Regions from separate parts of the Burkholderia sp. AW49-1 genome, predicted to be linked through region 2. Evidence: riboswitches for the same ligand, from Rfam matches in the RefSeq annotation. Region 2 holds a riboswitch; the other holds the start of a gene.
What was found. Region 2 has a riboswitch for cobalamin ahead of ACV22W_RS11310 (HoxN/HupN/NixA family nickel/cobalt transporter). Riboswitches for the same ligand answer to the same signal wherever they lie in the genome.
Positions count from the first base shown of each region.

Region 1 (11,282 bases), on a different contig from region 2:
GCTTCCTGCTCGGCGTGCGGCACGGTGCGTATTGCGTGGGCTGCTGCTGGCTGCTGATGGCGCTGCTGTTCGTCGGCGGCGTGATGAACGTCGTGTGGATCGTCGCGTTGTCGCTGTTCGTGCTCGTCGAAAAGGTGCTGCCGGGCGGCGAGCGGATGGGCCGCGCACTGGGCATCGTCCTGATCGCGTGGGCGGTCGCGACGTTGCTGGTGTAGCGGGCGCGTGCGTCTTTGGCTGAACAACGGAATGTCTCGATGCAAATCCGATGCCTCGCCATTACCGTCCTCGGTGCGATGGCCGTCGTCGCGACGCCGGTGCGTGCGGGCGGGAGCATGTCCGACATGAGCATGGGCGACATGAAGATGTCGGCGCCGGATTCGGCGTTGACCGATGCCGAAGTGGAGCGGATCGATGCCGCGCACGGCATGGTGACGCTGAAGCACGGTGCGCTCGAGAACGTCGGGATGGCGCCGATGACGATGGCGTTCAAGGCTGGCGACCCGGCGATGATCGAGTCGTTGCACGTGGGCGACAAGGTCAGGGTCCGGGTCGAGCGCGTGGCGGGCACGCTGACGATCGTGAAGCTCGTGCAACGGCAGTAGCGATCGCCGGTGCTAACCCGGTCCGTCGCCGGAGTCACCCTCGGCTTTAGAAAAATTCAACTCGACGCCATTGCCGGCCGGATCGGTGAAAAACAGCTGCAGCTGGCGCGTGAGCGGCACGTACGTGCGCGAGTACCGGACCTGCGCGTCGGCCAGGCGCCGCTCCATGTCGGCGGCGTTCTCGCATGAAAACGCCATATGGTCGAACGTGTTGACGACGTGCGCCGGCCGAACTTCGCCGGGCCGCGCTTCCGACAGGTGGAGGATCGCCTGCGCGCCCGCGTAGAGCCAGTAGCCGTTGCTCTGGAACGGCGGTCGATAGCCCGGCTGGAGGCCCACGACGGTCACGTAGAAATCGCGCAGCGTATCGAGCGTGGCGCGATCCGCGCGCAGGTTGTAATGATTGAGTCCGATGACTGGCATGGCAGGTTGTCCGGTTCGTGCAAGGTGCGCCACGCACAGCATCGCGCAACGCGGGGCGTCCTGTCACCCCCGAGTGCCTTTGACCGCCGCGGCCGGCCGCGCGAGCCCGCGCGCCGGCAGCGGCGTCGACATCACGATCGACGTGCGCGTTTCGCCGTACAGGTTGATGCGCTCGATCAGTTGCTCGAGGTGCGCCATGCTGACGGCGACGAACCGCATTACGTAGGAATCCGCGCCGGTCACGTGATGGCACTCGACCACTTCTGGAATCGTCTCCAGCAGCTTCAGGAATTTCGCCTTCGCCGGCTGCGGCACCGTGATGCCGATCAGCGCGCTCACCGGGTAGCCGGCCGCGGCCGGATTGACCCGCGCCGTGTAGCCGTCGATCACGCCGGCCGATTCGAGGCGCTTCACGCGTTCCGTCACCGCCGGCACCGACAGGTGAACCTGGCGCGCCAGCTCCGTGTAGCTGATGCGGCCGTTGGCCTGCAGCAGCGCGAGTATCTTCCAGTCGAGTTCGTCCATCGCGGCGGAGTTTTTAAGGTGAAGGCCTCATTTTTCCTTAAAAACCGTCTTCAGCGGCGACCGGACTTTCCCTACGATGCGGTTCATGTCATTGCATGTCGCGAGGAGCCGGCCATGCTGTTCATCAAGTCCGTCGTGATGGGGTTGTCGATCGCTGTGCCGGTCGGCCCGATCGGCATGCTCTGCATCCAGCGCAGCCTGAGCCGTGGCTTTCACGCCGGGTTCGCGACGGGCATCGGCGCCGCGTGCGCCGATGCGATCTACGGGCTGCTCGGCGCGCTGGGCGTCGCCGGCATCGTCACCGCGTTTCCGATGCTGACCGTCGCGCTGAAAATCGTCGGCGGCGCGTTCCTCGTGTGGCTGGCCTGGTCCATCGCGCGGCAGGCGCCGGCTGCGTCGGCGGCGGTGCAGGACGTGTCGCGCACGACCGTGCTGCGCGATTTCCTGACGACCTTCGGCCTCACGCTGTCGAACCCGATGACGATCCTGTCGTTCGTCGGGATCTTCGCGGCGCTCGGCCCGCTGGCGGGCACGCATGCAGGCACGATGGGGCCGACCGTGGCGTCGATGGTCGCGGGCGTGTTCCTCGGATCCGCGACGTGGTGGCTGTGCCTGAGCAGCGCGACCGCCGCGTTGCGAGCGAAGATGCCGCTGACGTTCATGCACGGGCTGTCGCGCGTGTCGGCCGTGGTGATCGCGGTGTTCGGCGCGACCCAGTTGATCGCGGGCATGCGCGGCGTCGTCTGGTCATGACGCGCGCTGCGGCACCGGCACACCGCGCGCGCGATCAGAACGTGTAGCTGACCTTGCCGAACGCGGTGCGGCCGAGCGTGTTGTAGCCGTACGCGGTCATGTACTGACGGTCGAACAGGTTCGACAGCGTCGCCGACACCGTCAGGTGCGAATTGATCCTGTACGACGCGCGCAGGTTCACGGTCAGGTACGACGGCAGATACGTCGTGTTGGCCGGGTCGTCGAACGTCGTGCCGCCGTAGTTCAGCGACGCACCCGTGCTCAGTGCGTGCAGGTTGAATTCGTCCCACGTATGGTCGACGTTGACGCTGACCGTCTGGCGCGGCCGGCGGTTGAGCCAGCTGTCGTTGGTTTCGTCATGGGGATTCAGGAAACCGACCGCGACGCTCACCGGCGTATAACGGCCGATCGTGCCCTTGTACGACAGGTCGATGCCGCGGATGTGCGAGCGACCGATGTTCATCGGCGAGCGCGTCGCGGGGTTGTAGGCGATCAGGTTGTTGATGCGCGTGTCGTAGATCGCGGCGCTGAACGTGCCGTACGCCGTGTTCGCATCGAGCGCGGCCTCGACCGAATCGCTGCGTTCCGGGTTCAGGTCCGGGTTGCCGTAGCCCGGGTAGTACAGGTCGTTGAACGAGGGCAGGCGGAACGCGTTGCCGTACGACACGCGCGCCGTATAGACCGGCGTGATGGCCCACGACAGCGCGGCGTTGCCGGTGTTCACGGCCTTCCCGGCGATGATCTCGTGCCGCCCCGCGACGAACATCGTCACGCTGCCGAGCGTCGCCGACTGATGCAGCGAGAACGCGGAGTCGTTGCGCGTGGGCACGCCGTCCGGCACGTCGACGGGCAGGAAGGCCTGTTCGCGCGTGAAGTCGTACGCGACCTTCGTCTCGCCCGACAGCGGCAGGCCGAACAGCCGGAAGCCGTGTTCCTGATGGGTCAGCGACGTCGACGAACTGATGCGCTGCGAGTTGATCTGGTCGGTCGGAATGGTCGGGTCGCTCGCGTACAGGAACTGGCGGTCGTTCGCATAACCGAACGACTGGTCGAACTGGGTGTCGGGCGTGATGTCGAGATGGAACGCGATGCCGGTCGTCAGCTGATGATCGAGCTCGCGATTCGCAAAGCCGGCGTTGTCATAGGACAGGTCGGAGCGGTGATACAGCGCGAACGTCGAGATCGACCAGTTGTCGCGCGCGTAGCCGAGTCGCGCATCGAGGTCCTGCGCGTGATACGGATTGCGGCCGTCCTCGTGCCCGTAGGCGAACGGTCGCGTCGCGTCGATGCCGGCCGTGTTGTAGCTGTGCAGGCCGAGCGTGTAGGTGAGGCCGCCGAGCGCGGCGAGCGACCCCGTCGACGGCACGGTGCCCGACGTGCGCACCTGCGTGTCGAAGGTCTTGTTCGAGCCGCCGCCGAACGACACGGTCGTCTGGTTCGGCTGGCCGGCGGCGCGGCGCGTGAACAGTTGCACGACGCCGCCCATCGCGTTCGCGCCGAACGATGCGGCGGCCGGCCCCGAGATCACCTCGACGCGTTCGAACGCGTCGGTCGGCAGGTCGGCCCACGGCGCGATGCCGGTCGTCGGCGAGCCGATCCGGATGCCGTCGATGAACACCGCGACCTGATTGGCGGACGAGCCGCGGATGCTCACGGACGCGGACGAGCCGGGGCCGCCGTTTTGCGAGACGGTCACGCCCGGCAGCGTCGCGAGCGCCTGCGTGATGCTCGGGTCGCTCGGCGACAGCCGATCGAGATCGGCGCGCGTGAGCACCTGCGTCGTCGCATAGCGCTGGTCGAACGATTCGGGCAGGTGCCGCGTGTCGGTCACGCTGATCGTCGGCAGGTCGGCGGCTGCGGCGGGTTGGGGCGGCTGCGGGAGGGCCGTGTCGCCGGCGGCATGGGCGATCGGGGCGAACAGCGCCGTGGCGGCGGACGTGGCGAGAAAGTGGCGAAGATTCATGAGGCAATGAGCGTGATCGTGTTGCAGGTACGGCGAGCGTAAGCGGGTGGCGGTGCGTACCGCCCGGGTTCGTATCGGTCTATCGCGAGACCGGACGGCTTGGGCGGTCGTCGCGCGGATCGAACGACACGGCACGGCACACGCGTGCGGACACGCCGCGCCCATGGCTGGCGCGACGGCACGACGCTTCCGGCGAGGAAGCGGAGGCGGAAAGACTGGACATCTGAAGGGTCCTGAGGTCGGGCCGTCCATGCAACGGGGCGACCGCCAAAGGCGGCGCCTGGCGCTCCGGGACACCCCGCCCGGCGCGGCTGCTTGGACCTCGGGTCGATGGCAGGTCTCCTGGCTCGCGGGTCGCTATTCGCACCGGCCTTCCCGGTTTCCCAGTGGCTTGGAGTAGTGCGGATTCGCCGCTCACAGTTGCGGGGGCAGCCGCAGATTCGAGGCGCTGCCTCTCCTGCGTTCCCTTTTGATCCCGTCTCCGGGAACCATCAGCGCGCAAGCGTAATGGCGAGCGCTCCGGCGCGTCAATCGGCGAAGCGCGCGGGGATGCGAAAAAACGTCAGTGATCGCCGGATTCTTTTCCAGATCCTCGCTTGCGAGACATGAGGACCCCTTTACATCTGATGAAAGGGCGCGTTGGCCGCGCGGCAATCGCGCCGGAAGCGGCTCGGCGCGACGCCCGTCCATCGCACGAACGCCCGCCGGAAAGCTTCTTCGCCCGCGAACCCGAGATGCGCGGCGATCCGCGCGACCGGCCAATCGGACTCGCGCAGGCAGCGCCGCGCGACGTCGGCGAGACACCGCTCGCGCAACGCGTGATAGCCGCTGCCTTCGGCGGCCAGCCGCCGCCGCAACGTCGCCTCGCTGACGCCGAGCCATGTCGCCAGCTCGGCAAGCGCGGGCAGCGCCTGCTCGCGCGCGAGCGCCGCGTCGAGAAAGCCGCGCACCTGCTGCGCCCATGACACGACGGCCGGCGCCGCATCGATCAGACGAAACGGGAAATCGACGAGGAACGCCGTCAGTTCACCCGGCTGGCGGATCACGCGGGCATCGAGCCGCGCAGCGTCGAATGCGAAGCCATAGGTTTTGCGGCCGACGTCAACCGGCGCGTTGAACAGCCCGAGCAGCGGCATCGCGTCGTCGCGGCGCGGATGGCCGAGCCAGACTTCGTCCGGTCGCAGCGGTTGCCCGATCAGCCAGCCGAACAACTGCAGATAGCAGAACAAGCCCGTCAGGTCGACGAGGCACGCGGCCGGGCTGCGCGTGCGGCGCAGCGAATCCATCCGGAACGTCGCGCGCCCGTCGCGCACCGCGAGCGACAGCGCGCCGGCGCGCGGCGTCAGCATCTCGCAGAATTCAGCCGCGCAGCGGATTGCGTCCGCGAGCGTCGCGCAACTGAGCAGGCAGCGGCACATCAGGTCGACTTCCTGCTTGCGCATCGGCGGATGGCCGTTGCCGCGCGCAACCTGCGCCTCGAGCCGCTCGATCGCGTCGCGGTACAGCGCGACGAAGCCGCCGGGCGTCGTCGGTCGTTCAGCCGGCGGTGCGCCGCTGCGCGTCAGCTCGTCCAGCAGGCGGGCGCCGAGGCCCGGCAACATGCGGCCGCGTGCCGGCATTGCGCGCTGTTTCATCTCTCTCCCGATCTGAGCGCTACGACAGGGGCCGGTGAGCGGGCCGGTAGGGGTTCGCCGGCCGTCGCCACGCAAGAATGGTATCGACGCCGGCCGCTTCCGGCCTCGCCGGAACGGCGTAGGCGACCGGCATCGCATTGCGCCACGAACTTCCCGAGACGACTCGCGAATGATCCAGATCGTAGACGAAATCACCCTCGCGCCCGAGCGCATTCCCGACGTGCTGGCGCTGCTGCGCGACCGTTATCTGCCGGGCCACGCGGCGCGCGGACTGACGGCGGCCGGCCGCTGGGTGTCGCCGCCCGTCGCGGTGCCGGGGCAGCCGAGCACGCTGTGGCTGACGTGGCAGGTTGCCGATGCTGCGGCGTACTACCGGATGCGCGCGCTGACCGACGGCGATGTGGTCGCGTTCTGGATGGCCGTCGACGCGCTGTGCGACGCGCGCCGCCGCCATGTGATGACGGACGCCGATGCGCCGCTGCCTGCACTGACGGAGGTCGACCATGCGGCATGACACGGCGCAGATATTCGCTTCGGCGACCGACGATGCCGGCGCGTTCGAACGTGCATTGCGCGGCGCCGCGCATGCGTTGCCCGGCGCGACCCGCGTGGCACTCGCGCGCAATCTGGACGGCTGCTGGAACGCGGGCGACTACACGCTCGACGTGCTGCGCGACGAACGGGCGGCCGACCACGCGCCGGACTTCACCGCGCTGGCCCGCATACCGGCCGTCGCGCGGATCGACGGCGCCGCATGCCTGGCGGTCGGCGGCGGCCTGCGCGAGCCGGCGCTGCGCGACGGCGTATGGCGCACGCTGATGCTGCGCGTGCGGCCGAAGGCCGACGAAGCACAGGTGCGCGACCTCGAGCGCGAACTGATGCGCATGCCCGCGTTCATGCCCGGCATCCGCAACTGGCGGCTGAGCCGGATCGTGACGCCGGGTGCGTGGACCCACGTCTGGCAACAGGAATTCGCGCACGTCGGCGATCTGCTCGGCGAATACCTGCTGCATCCGTATCACTGGGGCTGGGTCGACCGCCGCTTCGACGCCGAAAGCCCCGACTGGACGGTCGATGCGATCTCGCACGCGTTCTGCCCGCTCGCGTCGAGCCTGCTGGCCGACACGGCCGGGTGACGCGCGACGCACGCGAGCCGCCGCCATGCAAACGACAATCCTGGAGACACCACCATGCGAGCCTTGCTGATCGACCGCGTCGGTCATTCCGACGCACTGCGAATGGCCGACGTTCCCGCGCCGACACCGGGCCCCGGCGACGTGCTGATTCGCGTCGCGTACGCGGGCGTCAATCCCGCCGACTGGAAATGCCGCGAAGGCTATCTCGGCGCGTTCATGCAGATCACGTTTCCGTTCGTGATCGGCTTCGACGCGGCCGGTGTGGTCGAGGCGGTCGGCGAGGGCGTGGAAGGTTTCGCGCCCGGGATGCGCGTGTTCGCGCAGACCGACGCCGGCGCGGGGCGCTGGGGCGCGTATGCGGAATACGTCGCGGTGCGGCACGACTCGGTCGTGCGCCTGCCCGACGCGGTCGGCTTCGCGGAAGCGGCCGCCACGCCGACGCCCGCGCTGGCCGCGTGGGCCGGCCTGTTCGACGACGGCGCGCTGCGTGACGGGCAGAGCGTGCTCGTGCACGGCGGCGCGGGCGCGGTCGGCACGTTCGCGATCCAGCTTGCCGTGCAGGCGGGCGCGCGCGTCGCGGCGACGTGCTCGGCCCGCAATCGCGCGCGCGTCGAGGCGCTCGGCGCGGCGGCGAGCATCGACTATCGCGCGCAGGGCATCGCGGCGGCCGTTCGGGCGTGGTCGCCCGGCGGCGTCGATCTCGTGCTCGATGCGGTCGGCGGCGGCACGCTGCCCGATGCACTCGACCTGCTGGCACGAGGCGGCACGCTCGTGAACATCATGACGCTCGCGGCCGGCGAAGCGGAGCGGCTGGCCGCGACGGGCGCCGAAGCCGCGCGGCGCGGCCTGCGCACCGCGATGACGTACAGCCGGATGCCGAGCGGCGCCACGCTGGCGGCGATCGCGGAACGGCTCGACCGGGGCGTGCTGCGCGTGCCGCGCTTCGACAGTTTCCCGCTCGAACAGGCGGCGCGCGCGCTCGATCTCGTTCAAACGGGGGACGCGAAGACCAAGTTCGTGCTGCACGTTGCGGATATCGGGGGCTGACACGGAACGGTCCGCGCACGACACCCCTTTACCGGAGACATCATGACCGACACCCGAACCGCGACGCTCGCGGGCAAATGTGCGCTCGTGACCGGCGCGAGCCGTGGCATCGGCCGCGCGATCGCGCAGCGCCTCGCGTCGGAAGGCGCGACCGTCGTCGTGACGGCGCGCAGCCTCACGCAATCCGCGACGACCGCCGGCACGCTCGCCGAAACGGTCGAGTTGATCGAGCAGGCAGGCGGCCGCGCGATCGCGCTGGCGGCCGACCTGTCGAACCCGGCCGAGCGCGACGCGCTCGTCGAACGCGCGGCGCAGGCGGCCGGTGGCCTGGACATCCTCGTGAACAACGCGGGCGTGGCCGACTACGCGCGCGTCGACGCGATGCCGATGACGATGTTCGACACGACGATCGAGCACTATCTGCGCATCCCGTTCGCGCTAAGCCAGGCCGCGATTCCGCGCATGCGCGCGCGCGGCGCCGGCTGGATCGTAAACGTCGGCTCGGTCACGGCGCTCGCGCCGCCGCGGCCGTTCGACGATTTCTCGCGCGCGGGCGGCGCGACCGTCTATGCGGCGGTCAAGGCCGCGCTGTCGCGCTTCACGCAAGGGCTCGCGGCCGAGCTCGAAGCCGACGGCATCGCGGTGAACCTGGTCGCGCCGAGCACCGCGATCCGCACGCCGGGCGCGGCCCGCTACATCCCCGAAGGCTATCCGACCGAGGACGTCGCGTATCTCGCGGAAACCGCGCTCGCGCTGTGCAGCCTGCCGGCAAGCGAGCGCACGGGCCTCGTCGCGCACAGCCTGCATTTCCCGCTGTCGCAGGGGCTCGCGGTGCGCTCGCTCGACGGCCGCTCGCCGTTGCCGCCGCCCGTGATTCCTGCGTACGCGCATCCACGCATCGACCCGACAGGACTTTGACATGACGACTTCGATTCGCTTCGACGGCGGTACCGCCGTGATCACCGGCGCGGCCAGCGGGATCGGCAGCGGGCTCGCGCGCCATGCCGCCGGGCTCGGCATGCGCGTGGTGCTGGCCGATCTCGACCCGGCGAAGCTCGATGCGTTCGCCGCGACGCTCGACACCGACGTGCTGTGCGTGCCGACGGACGTCAGCCGACCGGAAGCCGTCGACGCGCTGGCCGACGCCGCATGGCGGCGCTTCGGCGGCGTCGACCTGCTGTTCAACAACGCGGGCGTGATGACGACCGGCTTCAGCTGGGAAATCACGCCGGAACGGTTCGAGCGCAGTTTCGCGATCAACGTGCACGGCGTGCTGAACGGGATTCGCAGCTTCGTGCCGCGCATGCTCGAGCGCAACGTGCCCGCGCGCATCGTCAATACCGCGTCGGTCGGCGGGTTCCTGCCGAGCCCGTTGATGTCGCCTTACTCGGCGACGAAATTCGCGGTGGTCGCGCTGACCGAATCGTTGTACGGCGAACTGAAGATGCTCGGCGCGCCGGTCGGCGCGTCGCTGCTCGCGCCGGGCCCGGTGCAGACGGGCATCTTCAACGACCCGTTCGGCGCCGCGCACGACCGGCCCGAAGTGCAGGGCTTCGTCGACACGATGCGCGCGATGCTGAACGCGCACGGGCTCACGCCCGACGCATTCGCGGTGCGGGCATTCGACGGCATTCGTGACGGGCGTTACTGGCTGATTCCGCAGCCGGAGACGATCGACGGCGCGCTGCAGCGGCGCACCGCGGACATCCTCGCCGCGCGCGATCCGTCGCTGCCGTCGTTGTGATGGGGAGACACGGGCCGGCCGACCGACGCGGCCGGCTCGCGCAAGGTTACATGTGCGTGCCGGCGCGCGTGCGGCCGCCTGGTTCGCCGCCGCGGTCGGGCGGCGTATTGTTCTGATCGATCTTCGCGAGCACGAAGCCGGCATGCGGCAGCGCGGCGGGCGAACGGTGGGCGGCCTGCGCGAACGTGTCGCGCGGCGATGTGGCGGAAAAAACGGATGACGTCGCGCCCGGTTGAGCGAACGCCGTGAGGGATGCTGCCGCGAGGGCGGCGGCGACGATCGCGTGCGTGTTCATGGCGACTCCTTCTTCACGACTGACTGCGGGACAACGCTTTCAGTCTAGGGCGCGAAACTTAACGCGGCGTGAAGGAGCGGCGGCGCGCGGATGACAGGATGTTCATGCGGTCAGCCGCGCGCCGTGACGGTCACGCGGATGCGGCGACCAGCGCGCAGAAGTTCTCGAGATCGACGTTGCCGCCGCTGATCACGATGCCGACGCGCTTGCCTTTCAGTTCGTCCTTCATCCGGCGCGCGGCCGCGAGCGACAGGCAGCCGGTCGGCTCGACGACAATCTTCATACGGGTCGCGAAGAAGCGCATGCAGTCGACCAGTTCCGCGTCGGTCGCGGTCAGGATGTCGTCGACGTCGCGTCGCAGGATCGGGAACGTCAGGTTGCCGAGGTGCTGCGTCTGCGCGCCGTCGGCGATCGTGCGCGGCGTGTCGATATGGACGATCGACCCGGACCGGAACGATTGCTGTCCGTCGTTGCCGGCTTCCGGTTCGACGCCGTACAGCTTCGCTTGCGGCGACAGCGCGCGCGTCGCGAGCGCCGTACCCGACAGCAGGCCGCCACCGCCGAGCGGCGTGAACACGGCGTCGAGCGGCCCGACTTCGTCGAACAGCTCCTTCGCCGCCGTGCCCTGGCCCGCGATCACGTCCGCGTGGTCGTACGGCGGCACCAGCGTGAGCCCGTGCTGCTCCGCGAGCGCGCGGCCGATCTGCTCGCGGTCCTCGGTATAGCGGTCGTAGGTCACGACGTTGCCGCCGTAGCCGCGCGTCGCGGCCATCTTCGCGGCCGGCGCGTCCTGCGGCATCACGATCGTCGCCGGGATGCCGAGGATGCGCGCCGACAGCGCGATCGCCTGCGCATGGTTGCCGGACGAGAACGCGACGACGCCGTTGCGGCGCTGCGTCGCGTCGAAGCGCGACAGTGCGTTGAACGCGCCGCGGAATTTGAACGCGCCCATGCGCTGCAGGTTCTCGCACTTGAAGAACACCTGCGCGCCGAGCGCTTCGTCGATCGTTCGCGACGTCATCACGGGCGTGCGGTGCGCGTGGCCGTCGAGCCGTGCCGCGGCAGCCGCGACGTCGTCGTAAGTGGGGAGGGTCGGAGTGTTCATGAGTCGCTCGTCGGAAGAGTCGGTCAACAGGGCGCGCGTCCGTTACGCGCAGGGT
Region 1 covers NZ_JBSAXF010000001.1:3,818-15,099, forward strand. Annotated here, with positions in the region: gene ACV22W_RS00025 (DUF2182 domain-containing protein) at 1-215, shown strand, start outside; gene ACV22W_RS00030 (copper-binding protein) at 255-602, shown strand; gene ACV22W_RS00035 (VOC family protein) at 615-1,025, opposite strand; gene ACV22W_RS00040 (Lrp/AsnC family transcriptional regulator) at 1,089-1,550, opposite strand; gene ACV22W_RS00045 (LysE/ArgO family amino acid transporter) at 1,665-2,303, shown strand; gene ACV22W_RS00050 (TonB-dependent receptor domain-containing protein) at 2,338-4,266, opposite strand; cobalamin riboswitch at 4,582-4,774, opposite strand; gene ACV22W_RS00055 (helix-turn-helix domain-containing protein) at 4,884-5,900, opposite strand; gene ACV22W_RS00060 (hypothetical protein) at 6,070-6,414, shown strand; gene ACV22W_RS00065 (Dabb family protein) at 6,404-7,036, shown strand; gene ACV22W_RS00070 (NADP-dependent oxidoreductase) at 7,091-8,083, shown strand; gene ACV22W_RS00075 (SDR family NAD(P)-dependent oxidoreductase) at 8,126-9,001, shown strand; gene ACV22W_RS00080 (SDR family NAD(P)-dependent oxidoreductase) at 9,003-9,827, shown strand; gene ACV22W_RS00085 (hypothetical protein) at 9,874-10,122, opposite strand; gene ACV22W_RS00090 (threo-3-hydroxy-L-aspartate ammonia-lyase) at 10,253-11,227, opposite strand; gene ACV22W_RS00095 (helix-turn-helix transcriptional regulator) at 11,282-11,282, opposite strand, start outside.
Region 1: another riboswitch for cobalamin. It lies ahead of ACV22W_RS00050 (TonB-dependent receptor domain-containing protein); the one in region 2 lies ahead of ACV22W_RS11310 (HoxN/HupN/NixA family nickel/cobalt transporter).

Region 2 (11,282 bases):
CGTCGAAGTCGACGAACACGACGTGATCGGCGGCCGCCGGTCTCGTCGGCGTTTCGCGCGTGCGGCCGTCGGACAGCACCCATAACCAGCGCTGCTCGTCCGGCGTACGCCGTGCGGCGCCCGCGAGCAATTGCGCGGCGGCCGCGATGCCGTCGGCAAGCGGCGTGCCGCCGCCGCCGTCCACCGGTTCGAGCCAGCGCGCATTCCACCAGCGCGGCACGGCAGGACCGAAGCGCCGCGCGGCGCCGTTGCCGCCGAAGCAGATCAGCGCGGTTTCCACGCGATCGCGCGCGGCCTGATCGAAGTACGCGACGATCAGGCCTTTCGCGAGCGCGAGCCGATCGTGCGCCAGCATCGACGCCGAACAGTCGAGCGCGAAGCAATGGAGTGCGCGCGGTGTGCCGGCCCGCCTGCGGAAACGCAGATGGTCGGCATGCAGCGGGCCGCCGCGCTTCGCGGCGAGCGTCGCCGGCCAGGCAACGGCCGTGCCGGCACGCACCGTACCCGGCACGCGCGCGACAGCGCCTGGTTGCCATCGAGGACCGCGAACGGCATTCGCGGCGGCGTCGGCTCGATGGCTCAGGTTTTTTTTAGCGGCAGCGGCACCACGCTCTTCACGTCACGCAGTCCGGCCGGCTCGGGCGGCAGGTAGCCCCAGTCGCCTTGCGATGCGGTCGCGTCGTTTCGTGCCGCGCCCGATGGATGGTTGGGCTGCCGGTGTGTGTCCGGCGACGGACGGTCGTCGCGATCGTCGCGGTTGCTGCCGGCCTCCGCATTCGACTGCGTCGCGCCCGACGACGGCGGCGTACTCGCATGGCGCCGATGCCGCAGCACCGCGTCGGCCACGCGTTCGACGTGCGACACCGTCACCGCGCCGGCCTGCTCCAGCGCCGCGAGCGCGCGCGCGGCGCGCAGCATCACGAGGTCGGCGCGCAGGCCGTCGACGGCCGCGTCGATGCACAGTGCGCTGACGCGTGCATGCACCGCGTCGTCGAAATCCAGCGCCGGCAACCGTGCCCGCGCCGCGTGGATCCGCTCGCCGAGTTCGCGCTGTAAGGCCGCGTGACGTGCGCGAAATGCATCCGGGTCGAGATCGAATGCGAGGCGCGCCTTCACGATCTGCTCGCGCTGCGCGGCGTCGAAGCAGTTCTCGAGTTCGACCATCAGGCCGAAGCGGTCGAGCAGTTGCGGTCGCAGTTCGCCTTCTTCGGGATTCATCGTGCCGATCAGCACGAAGCGCGCGTCGTGCGCATGCGACACGCCATCGCGCTCGACCACGTTCACGCCGCTCGCGGCGACGTCGAGCAGCGTATCGACGAGCCCGTCGGCAAGCAGGTTCACCTCGTCGACGTACAGCACGCCGTGATGCGCGCGTGCGAGCAGGCCCGGCCGGAAGCGCACGCCGTTTTCGGCGAGCGCATGGGCGAGATCGAGCGTGCCCGTGACCTGTTCGTCGCTCGCCGACAGCGGCAGCGTGACGAATGCCCCTTCGGGCAGCAGTTCGGCGAGCGCGCGTGCGGCGGTCGATTTCGCGGTGCCGCGCGGCCCGCTGACGAGCACGCCGCCGAGCGACGGGTCGATCGCCGCGAGCAGCAGCGCCTGCTGCAGCGGTTGCTGCGCGACCAGCGCCGCGAACGGAAATATCGCGCGGGCGCGATGCGTCGTCGAATCGGTCATCGCCGTCCTCCTTCCTGACATTGTTCGCTGTCGAGCCAGACCGCTTCGATCCGCTCGCGATAATCGCCCGGCTCCTGCCACAGCCCGCGCTGCATCGCTTCGACGAAGCGTTCGCAGATGCCGTGCAGCGCCTTCGGGTTGTGGCGTTCGAGGAACGCGCGCGTGTCGTCGTCAAACAGGTACGCGTCGGCGACGAGCGCGTACTGGTGGTCCGACAGCACGCGCGCGGTCGCGTCATAGCCGTACAGGTAATCGACGGTCGCGGCCATTTCGGCCGCGCCCTTGTAGCCGTGGCGCTTCACGCCGTCGAGCCATTTCGGATTGACGACGCGCGAACGGATCACGCGCGCGATTTCCTCGCGCAGCGTGCGCATCTTCGGCGCGACCGGGTTCGCATGGTCGCCGTGGTAGATGCTCGGCTGCTGCCCCGACAAGTGCCGCACGGCTGCCGTCATCCCGCCCTGGAACTGGTAGTAGTCGTTCGAATCGAGGATGTCGTGTTCGCGGCTGTCCTGATTCTGCACGACGACGTCGATCGTCGCGAGCCGTTCGCCGAACACGTCGGGCGCCGCGTCGCCTGCGCTGTTCTGCGCGTACGCATGGCCGCCCCACCGGCGGTACGCATCGGCGAGATCGGCGTCGGCCTGCCAGCGGCGCTGGTCGATCAGATCCTGCAGGCCCGCGCCGTAGCTGCCCGGCCGCGCGCCGAACACGCGCCAGCCGGCACGCCGCCGCGCTTCGTCCGGCGCCACGCCCTGTTCGATCCATTTCGCGCGTTCGCGCTCGACGCGCGCGCGGATCGGGTTCAGTGCCTCGGGCTCGTCGAGCGCGGCAACGGCCTGCACGGCCGCGTCGAACAGGTGCATCAGGTTCGGGAACGCGTCGCGGAAGAAGCCCGACACGCGCAGCGTCACGTCGATGCGCGGCCGGTCGAAGATCTCGATCGGCAGGATCTCGAAATCGGTCACGCGATGGCTGCCGTGCGCCCATTTCGGCCGCACGCCGAGGAGCGCGAACGCCTGCGCGATGTCGTCGCCGCCGGTGCGCATCGTGGCCGTCCCCCAGACCGACAGGCCGATCGCGCGCGGATAGTCGCCGTGATCCTGCAGATGGCGTTCGATCAGCTGCTGCGCGGACTTCAGCCCGAGCGTCCACGCGGCCTGCGTCGGCACCGCGCGCGTATCGACCGAATAGAAGTTGCGGCCCGTCGGCAGCACGTCGGGCCTGCCGCGCGACGGCGAGCCGCTCGGCCCCGGCGGCACGAAGCGGCCGTCGAGGCCGCGCAGCAGCTGGCGCAGTTCCTCGCCGCCGCATGCGTCGAGGGCGGGCAGCAGCGTCGAGCGCACGCGCTCGAGCACGGCGAGCGTGCTCGGCCAGTCGCCGGGCGGCGTGGGGGCGGCATCGGCGCCGGTCTTGCCGGAAACAGCCGCGCACAGCCCGTCGAGCCAATGCTGCGCGAGCCGTTCGAGCCGCTCGCGCGTGTCGCCGGCATGGCGCCACGGCGACGCGTCGAGCGCTTGCAGAACGGCCGGCCGCGGGCCCGTCCACGGCGCGGCCCAGTCGGCCGCGAGCGGATCGAAATCGTCGCCGAGCGCGAGATCGCGCGCGAGCGCGCCGATCAGCCCCGCGCGTTCGCCCTTGCCGTCACCGACCGGAAAACGCGCGAGCGCGAGCAGCGTGTCGCGTCGCTGACGGTCGGCGGGCGACACGCCGAACACGTGCAGCCCGTCGCGAATCTGCGCTTCCTTCAGTTCGCACAGCCACGCGTCGACGCGCGTCAGCAGCGCATCCTCGTCGCCCGCATCGCGCGGCGGCGAAACGCTCAGTTCGTCGTGCAGACGGTGTTCGGCGATCGTCGCGAGAATCGTCTTGCGCAGCAGCTTCGCGCGCCGCGCATCGACCATCAGCGCCTCGTAGTATTCGTCGACCTGCCGTTCGAGATCCTGCAGCGGGCCGTAGTTTTCCGCGCGCGTAAGCGGCGGCATCAGGTGATCGACGATCACCGCCTGCGCGCGGCGCTTCGCCTGGCTGCCCTCGCCCGGATCGTTGACGATGAACGGATACAGATGCGGCAGCGGCCCGAGCGTCAGGTCGGGCCAGCACGCGTCGGACAGCGCGACGCTCTTGCCCGGCAGCCATTCGAGGTTGCCGTGCTTGCCGAGGTGGATGACCGCGTCGATGCCGAACGCATCGCGCAGCCAGAAATAGAACGCGAGATACGCGTGCGGCGGCACGAGATCCGCATCGTGGTAGCTCGCATAGTCGTTCTCGCCGCGCGAGCGCGACGGCTGGATGCCGACGAACACGTTGCCCGCGCGCCAGCCGGCGATCGTGAAGCGCCCCTGACGCAGCGTCGGGTCCGCTTCGGGCAGGCCCCAGCGCGCGTTCAGCGCGTCGCGCACCGCGGCCGGCAGCCGCGCGAAATGCGCGACGTAATCGGCCAGCGCGAAGCTCTGGAACGCGGGGCGCAAGGCGCGCACGGCCGGGTCGTTGGTCACGCCTTCGGTGAGTCGCGCGATCAGCGCGTCGCCATCGGCCGGCAGGTCGGCCACGGCATAGCCCGCATCGCGCAGCGCCGCCAGCACGCGCAGTGCGGACGCCGGCGTGTCGAGCCCGACGCCATTGCCGATCCGCCCTTCGCTTTGCGGATAGTTCGCGAGGATCAGCGCGATGCGCTTGTCGGCGTTGTCGAGCGTGCGCAGCCGGCACCAGCCGCGCGCGAGCGCCGCGACGAACGCGACGCGTTCGGCGTCCGGCTGGTAGCGCACGACGTCGACTTCGGTGTGCGGACAACGATACGCCAGCCCCTTGAAGCTCACCGCGCGCGTGACGATGCGCCCGTCGACCTCGGGCAACGCGATGTGCATCGCGATGTCGCGCGCATGCAGCCCCTGGTTGTCGGCCACCCACGCGTCGCGGTTGCCGCCGGACAGGATCACCTGCAGCACCGGCGCATCGCCGGCGAGCACGTCGGGCTCGGGGCTGTCGATCGCGCCGGCCGCGAAGGCGGTGGTGTTCAGCACGAGCGCGACGCCGTGCGTGTCGCACAGCTGCGTGACGACCTCGCGGCTCACCGCATCCTTCAATGACGTGACCGCGATCGGCAGCGGATTGAGCCCCTCGCGCACGAGCGCATCGGCCAGCGCGTCGAACACGGCGGTGTTCGCGGCCTGCCAGTGCGCGCGATAGAACAGGATCGCGACGACGGGCGCGCCGGGCGTCCAGCGCGCACGCCAGTCGTCGACGCTCGCCGGGTCGCGCGCCGGGTGATACAGCGCGGCGGCCGGCAGCGGGCGCGGCAGCTCGGGTTCGTCACCGAAACCGAGCGTATGGAACGCGATGCTGCGCAGCAACGCTTCGGCGTTGTGCATGCCGCCTTCGCGCAGATACCGCCACCACATCCGGCACAGCTCGGGCGCGACCGTGCTCTTCGCGACGAGGTTCGGGTCTTCCTGCAGGTCGCCCGAGAACATCGCGAGCTGCTGCTTCCGTTTCGACGCGAGCGACACGGCCTGCTCGATCCCGTACGGCCAGTATGCTTCGCCGCCCAGATGATCGATCACGACCGTCTTCGCGTGGCGCAGCACGTCGTCGACATAGAAATCGACCGACGCCGGCTGCCGCAGGAACGTGACGTTCGCGAGCCGCACGCTCGGAAAGCCGGCGGGCAGTTTCGGCACGACGCTGGCCAGCAGCGACAGCGTCGTGTCGGCCGAGCTCAGGATCACGATGTCGGCCGGCTGCTGGTCGATCCGCACGACGCCCTGCGTATCGTCGACGAAGCCGCCCGGCGTGGTGCGCAGCAGATGCATCGCGCGTTACGCCTGTTGCAGGTCGGCCGCGCATGCGGCGTCGAACGCGCGCTGCAGCGCGGCCGCGTCGAGATCCTCGCCGATCAGCACGAAGCGGCTCGCCCGCGTTTCGCCGTCCTGCCAGCGACGGTCGAAGTAGCTGTCGAAGCGGCGGCCGACGCCCTGGATCACGAGCCGCATCGGCGCATCGGGCAGCGCGGCGAAGCCTTTCGCGCGGTAGATCGTGTGCGTCTCGACGACACGCTGCAGCGCGGCGATCGTCGCCTCGCGCGTGCCCGCATCGCCCGACACCACCACCGAATCGAAATCGTCGTGATGGTGGTCGTGATCGCCGTCGTCGGCCGAGCCGTGATGGTCGTGCCGCAGGTGGATCGTTTCCTCCGACGCCGATTCGAGTCCAAGCAGCATCGCGACGTCCAGTTCGCCACGCGTCGCGCGAACGATCTTCACCTGCGGCGGGATTTCCTCGCGGATCGCGGCCTCGACCTCGGCGAACCGCGCGTCGGCGACGAGGTCGGCCTTGTTCACGATCACGAGGTCGGCGGACGACAGCTGATCGGCGAACAGTTCGTGCAGCGGCGATTCGTGGTCGAGGTTCGGATCGGCGCGGCGCTGCGCGTCGACGGCCTGCGGGTTCTCGGCGAACTGGCCGCTCGCGGCGGCCGGACCGTCGACCACGGTCACGACCGCGTCGACCGTGAAGCTGTTGCGGATCGTCGGCCAGTTGAAGGCCTGCACGAGCGGCTTGGGCAGCGCGAGGCCCGACGTCTCGATCAGCACGTGATCGATGTCGGCGCGGCGCTCGACGAGCGCTTCCATCACCGGATAGAACTCCTCCTGCACGGTGCAGCACAGGCAGCCGTTCGCGAGTTCGTACAGCTGGCCCGACGCTTCGCCCTGCGCGCTGTCAGCGTCCTCGCAGCCGATGCCGCAGCCCTTGAGGATTTCGCCGTCGATGCCGAGCTCGCCGAATTCATTGACGATCACCGCGATGCGGCGGCCTTCGGCGTGCTGCAGGATGTGGCGCATCAGCGTGGTCTTGCCGCTGCCGAGAAAGCCCGTGACGATCGTGACGGGAAGCTTGCGTAAGGTCATGGTGGATCCTGTGTCGAAAAGGGAGTCAGGCCGAGAGCGTCACGTCGATCTCGTCGTAGCGTTTGAGGCGGTAGATCGCGGCCGACACGATCCAGCACGCAAGGAACAGGCCGATCACGACGTAGCCGAGCATCCCGAAATGCGATGCGACCATCGTCGAGAAATCCCACACGGGCCCCTCCAGCGACAGTTTATCCGCGAGCAGCGCGAGCACCTCGATGCCGCCGATCAGCGCGGCGACCAGCACCGACACGAACGTGATCGTCATGTTGTAGTAGATCTTGCGGATCGGCCGCACGTACGCCCAGCGGTACGCGCCCATCATCAGGATGCCGTCGGTCGTGTCGACGAGCGTCATGCCCGCGGTGAACAGCACCGGCAGCACCATCACCGACCAGAACGACAGGCCGCCCTGCACCTGCGTGGCCGAAATGCCGAACAGCGCGATTTCGGTCGCGGTGTCGAAGCCGAAGCCGAACAGGAAACCGACCGGATACAGGTGCCAGCTGCGCGACACGAGGCGGAACAGCGGCCGGAACAGGCGGGCCAGCACGCCGCGCTGGTTCATCAGCATGTCGAGGTCGGCGTCGACGATCGTCTCGCCGCGGCGGGCCGCGCGAAACGTCCGGTAGACGGAGATCAGGATCAGCAGGTTGGCGGCCGCGAGCACCAGCAGGAAGAACGCCGACACGCTCGTGCTGATCACGCCGCCCCAGGTCTTCATGCTCTCGAAACGCGCGAGCGACGCCGCGGTCAGCGCGACCGCGACCGACATCACGATCACCACCGTCGAATGGCCGAGCGAGAAGAACAGGCCCGCGCCGAGCGGGCTGCGGCCCTCCTGCATCAGCTTGCGCGTGACGTTGTCGATCGCGGCGATATGGTCGGCGTCGACCGCGTGGCGCAGCCCGAACACGTAGGCGAGCAGCGCGGTACCCAGCAGCACGGGCTGGTCGCGAAACGCGACGAAGGCCCAGATCCACGCGCCGACGTTGAAGGCGACGAGCAATGAATAGATCGCGACGATTTTGCCGCGCAGCCCGGATGAGCTGTCGTTGAACAGGCGGAAGAACGAGTCGAGCATGATGCTCCTTTGCGAACGGTCGACATGATGAATGCCAACACGGCCGTCGTCGGCCCCGCCTGCGCCGCCGGCCGTTCTTCGCCCCGGCCCGCGCGCGTGCTGCGGCTGACGGATCGGCAAAGGAAGCGGGCAACGTTCGGGCGTCGGGCGTGCTGCGGCCGTGGACGATGCGCCGCCTCCCCGCGGCGCTGAACCCCACGTTCTGGCCGGTATCCGGGCTGACGAACACGCCGCTTCGCCTTCCCGGATGCGCGGCATCCAGTGGCGGTCGTCCGCATGCGGCAGGCATGCGGCGAAGCGGCGCTGCATCGCGCTGGGCGCGATGCGTTCGCTTACCGTTGCGGGGGCAGCACAGGTTGGCTCGGCTGCGGCGCAGCCAGGCTCCCTGTTTCCCGTTTAACTGCGCGCGCCGGAGGAGCACGCGCGAGCACCAAAACGCGTGCGAGTGTAGGCGGCGGTGCGGGGAGCGTCAAGGCGGAACGGGCCGCCGCGGCGCGTTCGGCACGGCCACTGCATCGTGCCGGGGGCGCTCGCGGCGCCCGCGGGGCGGGTTCGCGCGGGCCGATCGCTGTGCTATCGTATGCGCCGCGTTCGGTGCTCGCATGCGCATTCCGCGCACGCAGTTAAACGGGAAACAGGAGGCGGAAGTCCGCCCGGCCTGTGCTGTCCCCGCAACGGTACGCCGCCCGCGCGCCGCGGTTCCCCCCGCACGCGCCCAGGCCGCCCGCGATGCCACTGCCCTTCAGCGGGCGGGAAGGCTGCGGCCTGGCAAGCGGCCAGCCCGGATACCGGCCGACGCAAGGGGCGAGCCCGCTGCTCGCCGAACGCCCGATCCGCGGGGGACGGATGGGGTGCGCTTCCCGCCCGCGTTCGCGCGGGCTTCGCCCGATCCATCATGCCTTGCCTGTCCGCCGGCCGCCGATGTGCCGTTCGCCGTCCCCTTTCCACTGCCACGACACGGTGTGCGCCGTGCCGCGTCCGATGAGCCGCGCGTGGCTCGTCGGCGCCGGCCCCGGCGACGCCGATCTGCTGACGCTGAAGGCCGTGCGCGCGATCGCCGCGGCCGACGTGCTGCTCGTCGACGACCTCGTGAACCCCGACGTATTGCGCCATGCACGCGCCGACGCGCGCATCGAGCACGTCGGCAAGCGCGGCGGCCATGCGTCGACGCCGCAGGAGGCGATCGTCGCCGCGATGCTCGCGCACCTGCGCGCGGGCCGCAGCGTCGCGCGGCTCAAGGGCGGCGATCCGTTCGTATTCGGCCGGGGCGGCGAGGAGCTGCTCGCGCTCGGCGCGGCGGGTTTCCCGGTCGAGGTCGTGAACGGCATCACGGCCGGTATCGCGGCCCCGTCCGCGCTCGGCATTCCGGTCACGCATCGCGGCGACGCGCAGGGCGTGATCTTCGTCACGGGCCACGGCGCGGGTGCCGACGAGCCCGACTGGCGCGCGCTGGCCGCGACGCGCATGACGATCGTGATCTACATGGGCATACGCCGGCTCGACGCGATCGTGGCCGCGCTGCGCGACGGCGGCGTGCCCGGCGACATGCCGTGCGCGGCGATCGAGAACGCGACGCGTGACGGGCAGCGGCACGTGCTCGCGACGCTCGACGCCGTCGTCGAACGTGTGGGTGCGACCGGTATCGGTTCGCCCGCGATCGTCGTGATCGGCCGCGTCGCGGCGCTTGCCGACGATCCCGCCGTGCGCGCGGCGCTCGGCGGCCGCGCATGATGCGCGTCGCGCTCGGCGTCGGGTTTCGCGCGGACGTGACGGCCGCGCAACTCGATGCTGCGATCCGCGCGGCGCTGAAGCACTACCCTGATGCCGAGCCGGCCGTCGTCGCGACACTCGTCGACAAGGCGCGCGCGCGGCCGCTGCGCATGCTGTGCGCACGCCGCGGCTGGCCGCTCGTCGCGTTCGACGCGGCGCAGCTCGCGCAGTGCCCCGGACCGGCATTGAGCGGCCCGTCGGCGGCCGCGCTCGCGCGTTTCGGCGTCGCGGGCGTGGCCGAGCCGTGCGCGCGGCTCGCGGCGCCGCGTGGCCGGCTGCTCGGCCCCAAATCCATCTTGGGCGGCGTGACGGTCGCGCTCGCCGGCCCGCTCTGAACCCTTTGTTTCGCTTTCGACAGGACGATTCCCGATGAAGACCGATGCCGAATCCCATCAGCGGATGACCGAACGCCGCCGCGCCGGCCATGAAAAGAAGCAGGCCGCCGCCACCCAGGAAAAGGGCCTGCTGATCGTCAACACCGGCAACGGCAAGGGCAAGAGCACGGCCGCGTTCGGCATGGCCGTGCGCGTGCTCGGCCACGGCATGCGGCTCGGCGTCGTGCAGTTCATCAAGGGCGCGCTGCACACGTCCGAGCGCGACTTCCTCGGCGCGGTCGCGCAATGCGACTTCGTGACGATGGGCGACGGCTATACGTGGAACACGCAGAACCGCGACGCCGATATCGCGACCGCGCGCAAGGGCTGGGACGAGGCGCGCCGGATGATCGAAAGTGGCGATTACCGGATGGTGATCCTCGACGAGCTGAACACCGTGCTGAAGTACGAATATCTGCCGCTCGACGAAGTGCTCGCGACGCTCGTCGGGCGGCCGGATTCGGTGCACGTCGTCGTCACGGGCCGGCATGCGCCCGATGCACTGATCGATGCGGCCGACCTCGTCACCGAAATGCGGCTCGTCAAGCATCCGTACAAGGAGCAAGGCGTGAAGGCGCAGCCCGGCGTGGAGTTCTGAGCGATGCCGGCCTGCCCCGCGCTGTTCGTCAGCGCGCCCGCGTCTGGCCAGGGCAAGACGTCGGTGACGGCCGGCCTTGCGCGGCTGCACCGGCGGCTCGGCCGGCGCGTGCGCGTGTTCAAGACCGGGCCGGATTTTCTCGATCCGATGTTGCTCGAACGCGCGAGCGGCTTCCCCGTGCATGCGCTCGACCTCGGCATGGTCGGGGAAACCGGCTGCCGTGCGCTGCTCGCCGATGCCGCGCGCGACGCGGACCTGATCCTGATCGAAGGCGTGATGGGATTGTTCGACGGCACGCCGAGCAGCGCCGATCTCGCGGTCGCGTTCGGCGTGCCGGTCGTCGCGGTGATCGCCGCGAAGTCGATGGCGCAGACGTTCGCGGCGATCGCGTTCGGGCTCGCGCGGTTCCGCCCCGAGGTGCCGTTTCACGGTGTGCTGGCGAACCGCGTCGGGTCGCCGCGGCACGCGGAACTGCTGCGGCAGGCGTTACCCGACGACTTGCGCTGGCTCGGCCACGTGCCGGCCGATGCGGGCATCGCGCTGCCGGAGCGGCATCTCGGCCTGCACCAGCCGGCCGACATCGACGACCTCGATGCGCGGCTCGAGCGCGCGGCCGACGTGCTCGCGCAGACGGCGCTCGCCGAATTGCCGCCCGCCCTTTCGTTCGCGGCACCGGACGTCCGCGCCCCGCTGCCGCGTGCGCTCGCCGGCACGCGGATCGCGATCGCGCGCGATGCGGCGTTCTCGTTCATTTATCCGGCGAATCTGGCGCTGCTCGATGCGCTCGGCGCGCAGCTTCGGTTCTTTTCGCCGCTGGCCGACGAACCCGTGCCCGCCGATTGCGATGCGCTGTTCCTGCCGGGCGGCTATCC
Region 2 covers NZ_JBSAXF010000005.1:265,547-276,828, reverse strand. Annotated here, with positions in the region: gene ACV22W_RS11330 (vWA domain-containing protein) at 1-511, opposite strand, end outside; gene ACV22W_RS11325 (ATP-binding protein) at 580-1,677, opposite strand; gene cobN (cobaltochelatase subunit CobN) at 1,674-5,489, opposite strand; gene cobW (cobalamin biosynthesis protein CobW) at 5,496-6,584, opposite strand; gene ACV22W_RS11310 (HoxN/HupN/NixA family nickel/cobalt transporter) at 6,610-7,668, opposite strand; cobalamin riboswitch at 7,856-8,118, opposite strand; cobalamin riboswitch at 8,243-8,479, shown strand; gene cobA (uroporphyrinogen-III C-methyltransferase) at 8,590-9,399, shown strand; gene ACV22W_RS11300 (cobalamin biosynthesis protein) at 9,396-9,773, shown strand; gene cobO (cob(I)yrinic acid a,c-diamide adenosyltransferase) at 9,808-10,410, shown strand; gene ACV22W_RS11290 (cobyrinate a,c-diamide synthase) at 10,414-11,282, shown strand, end outside.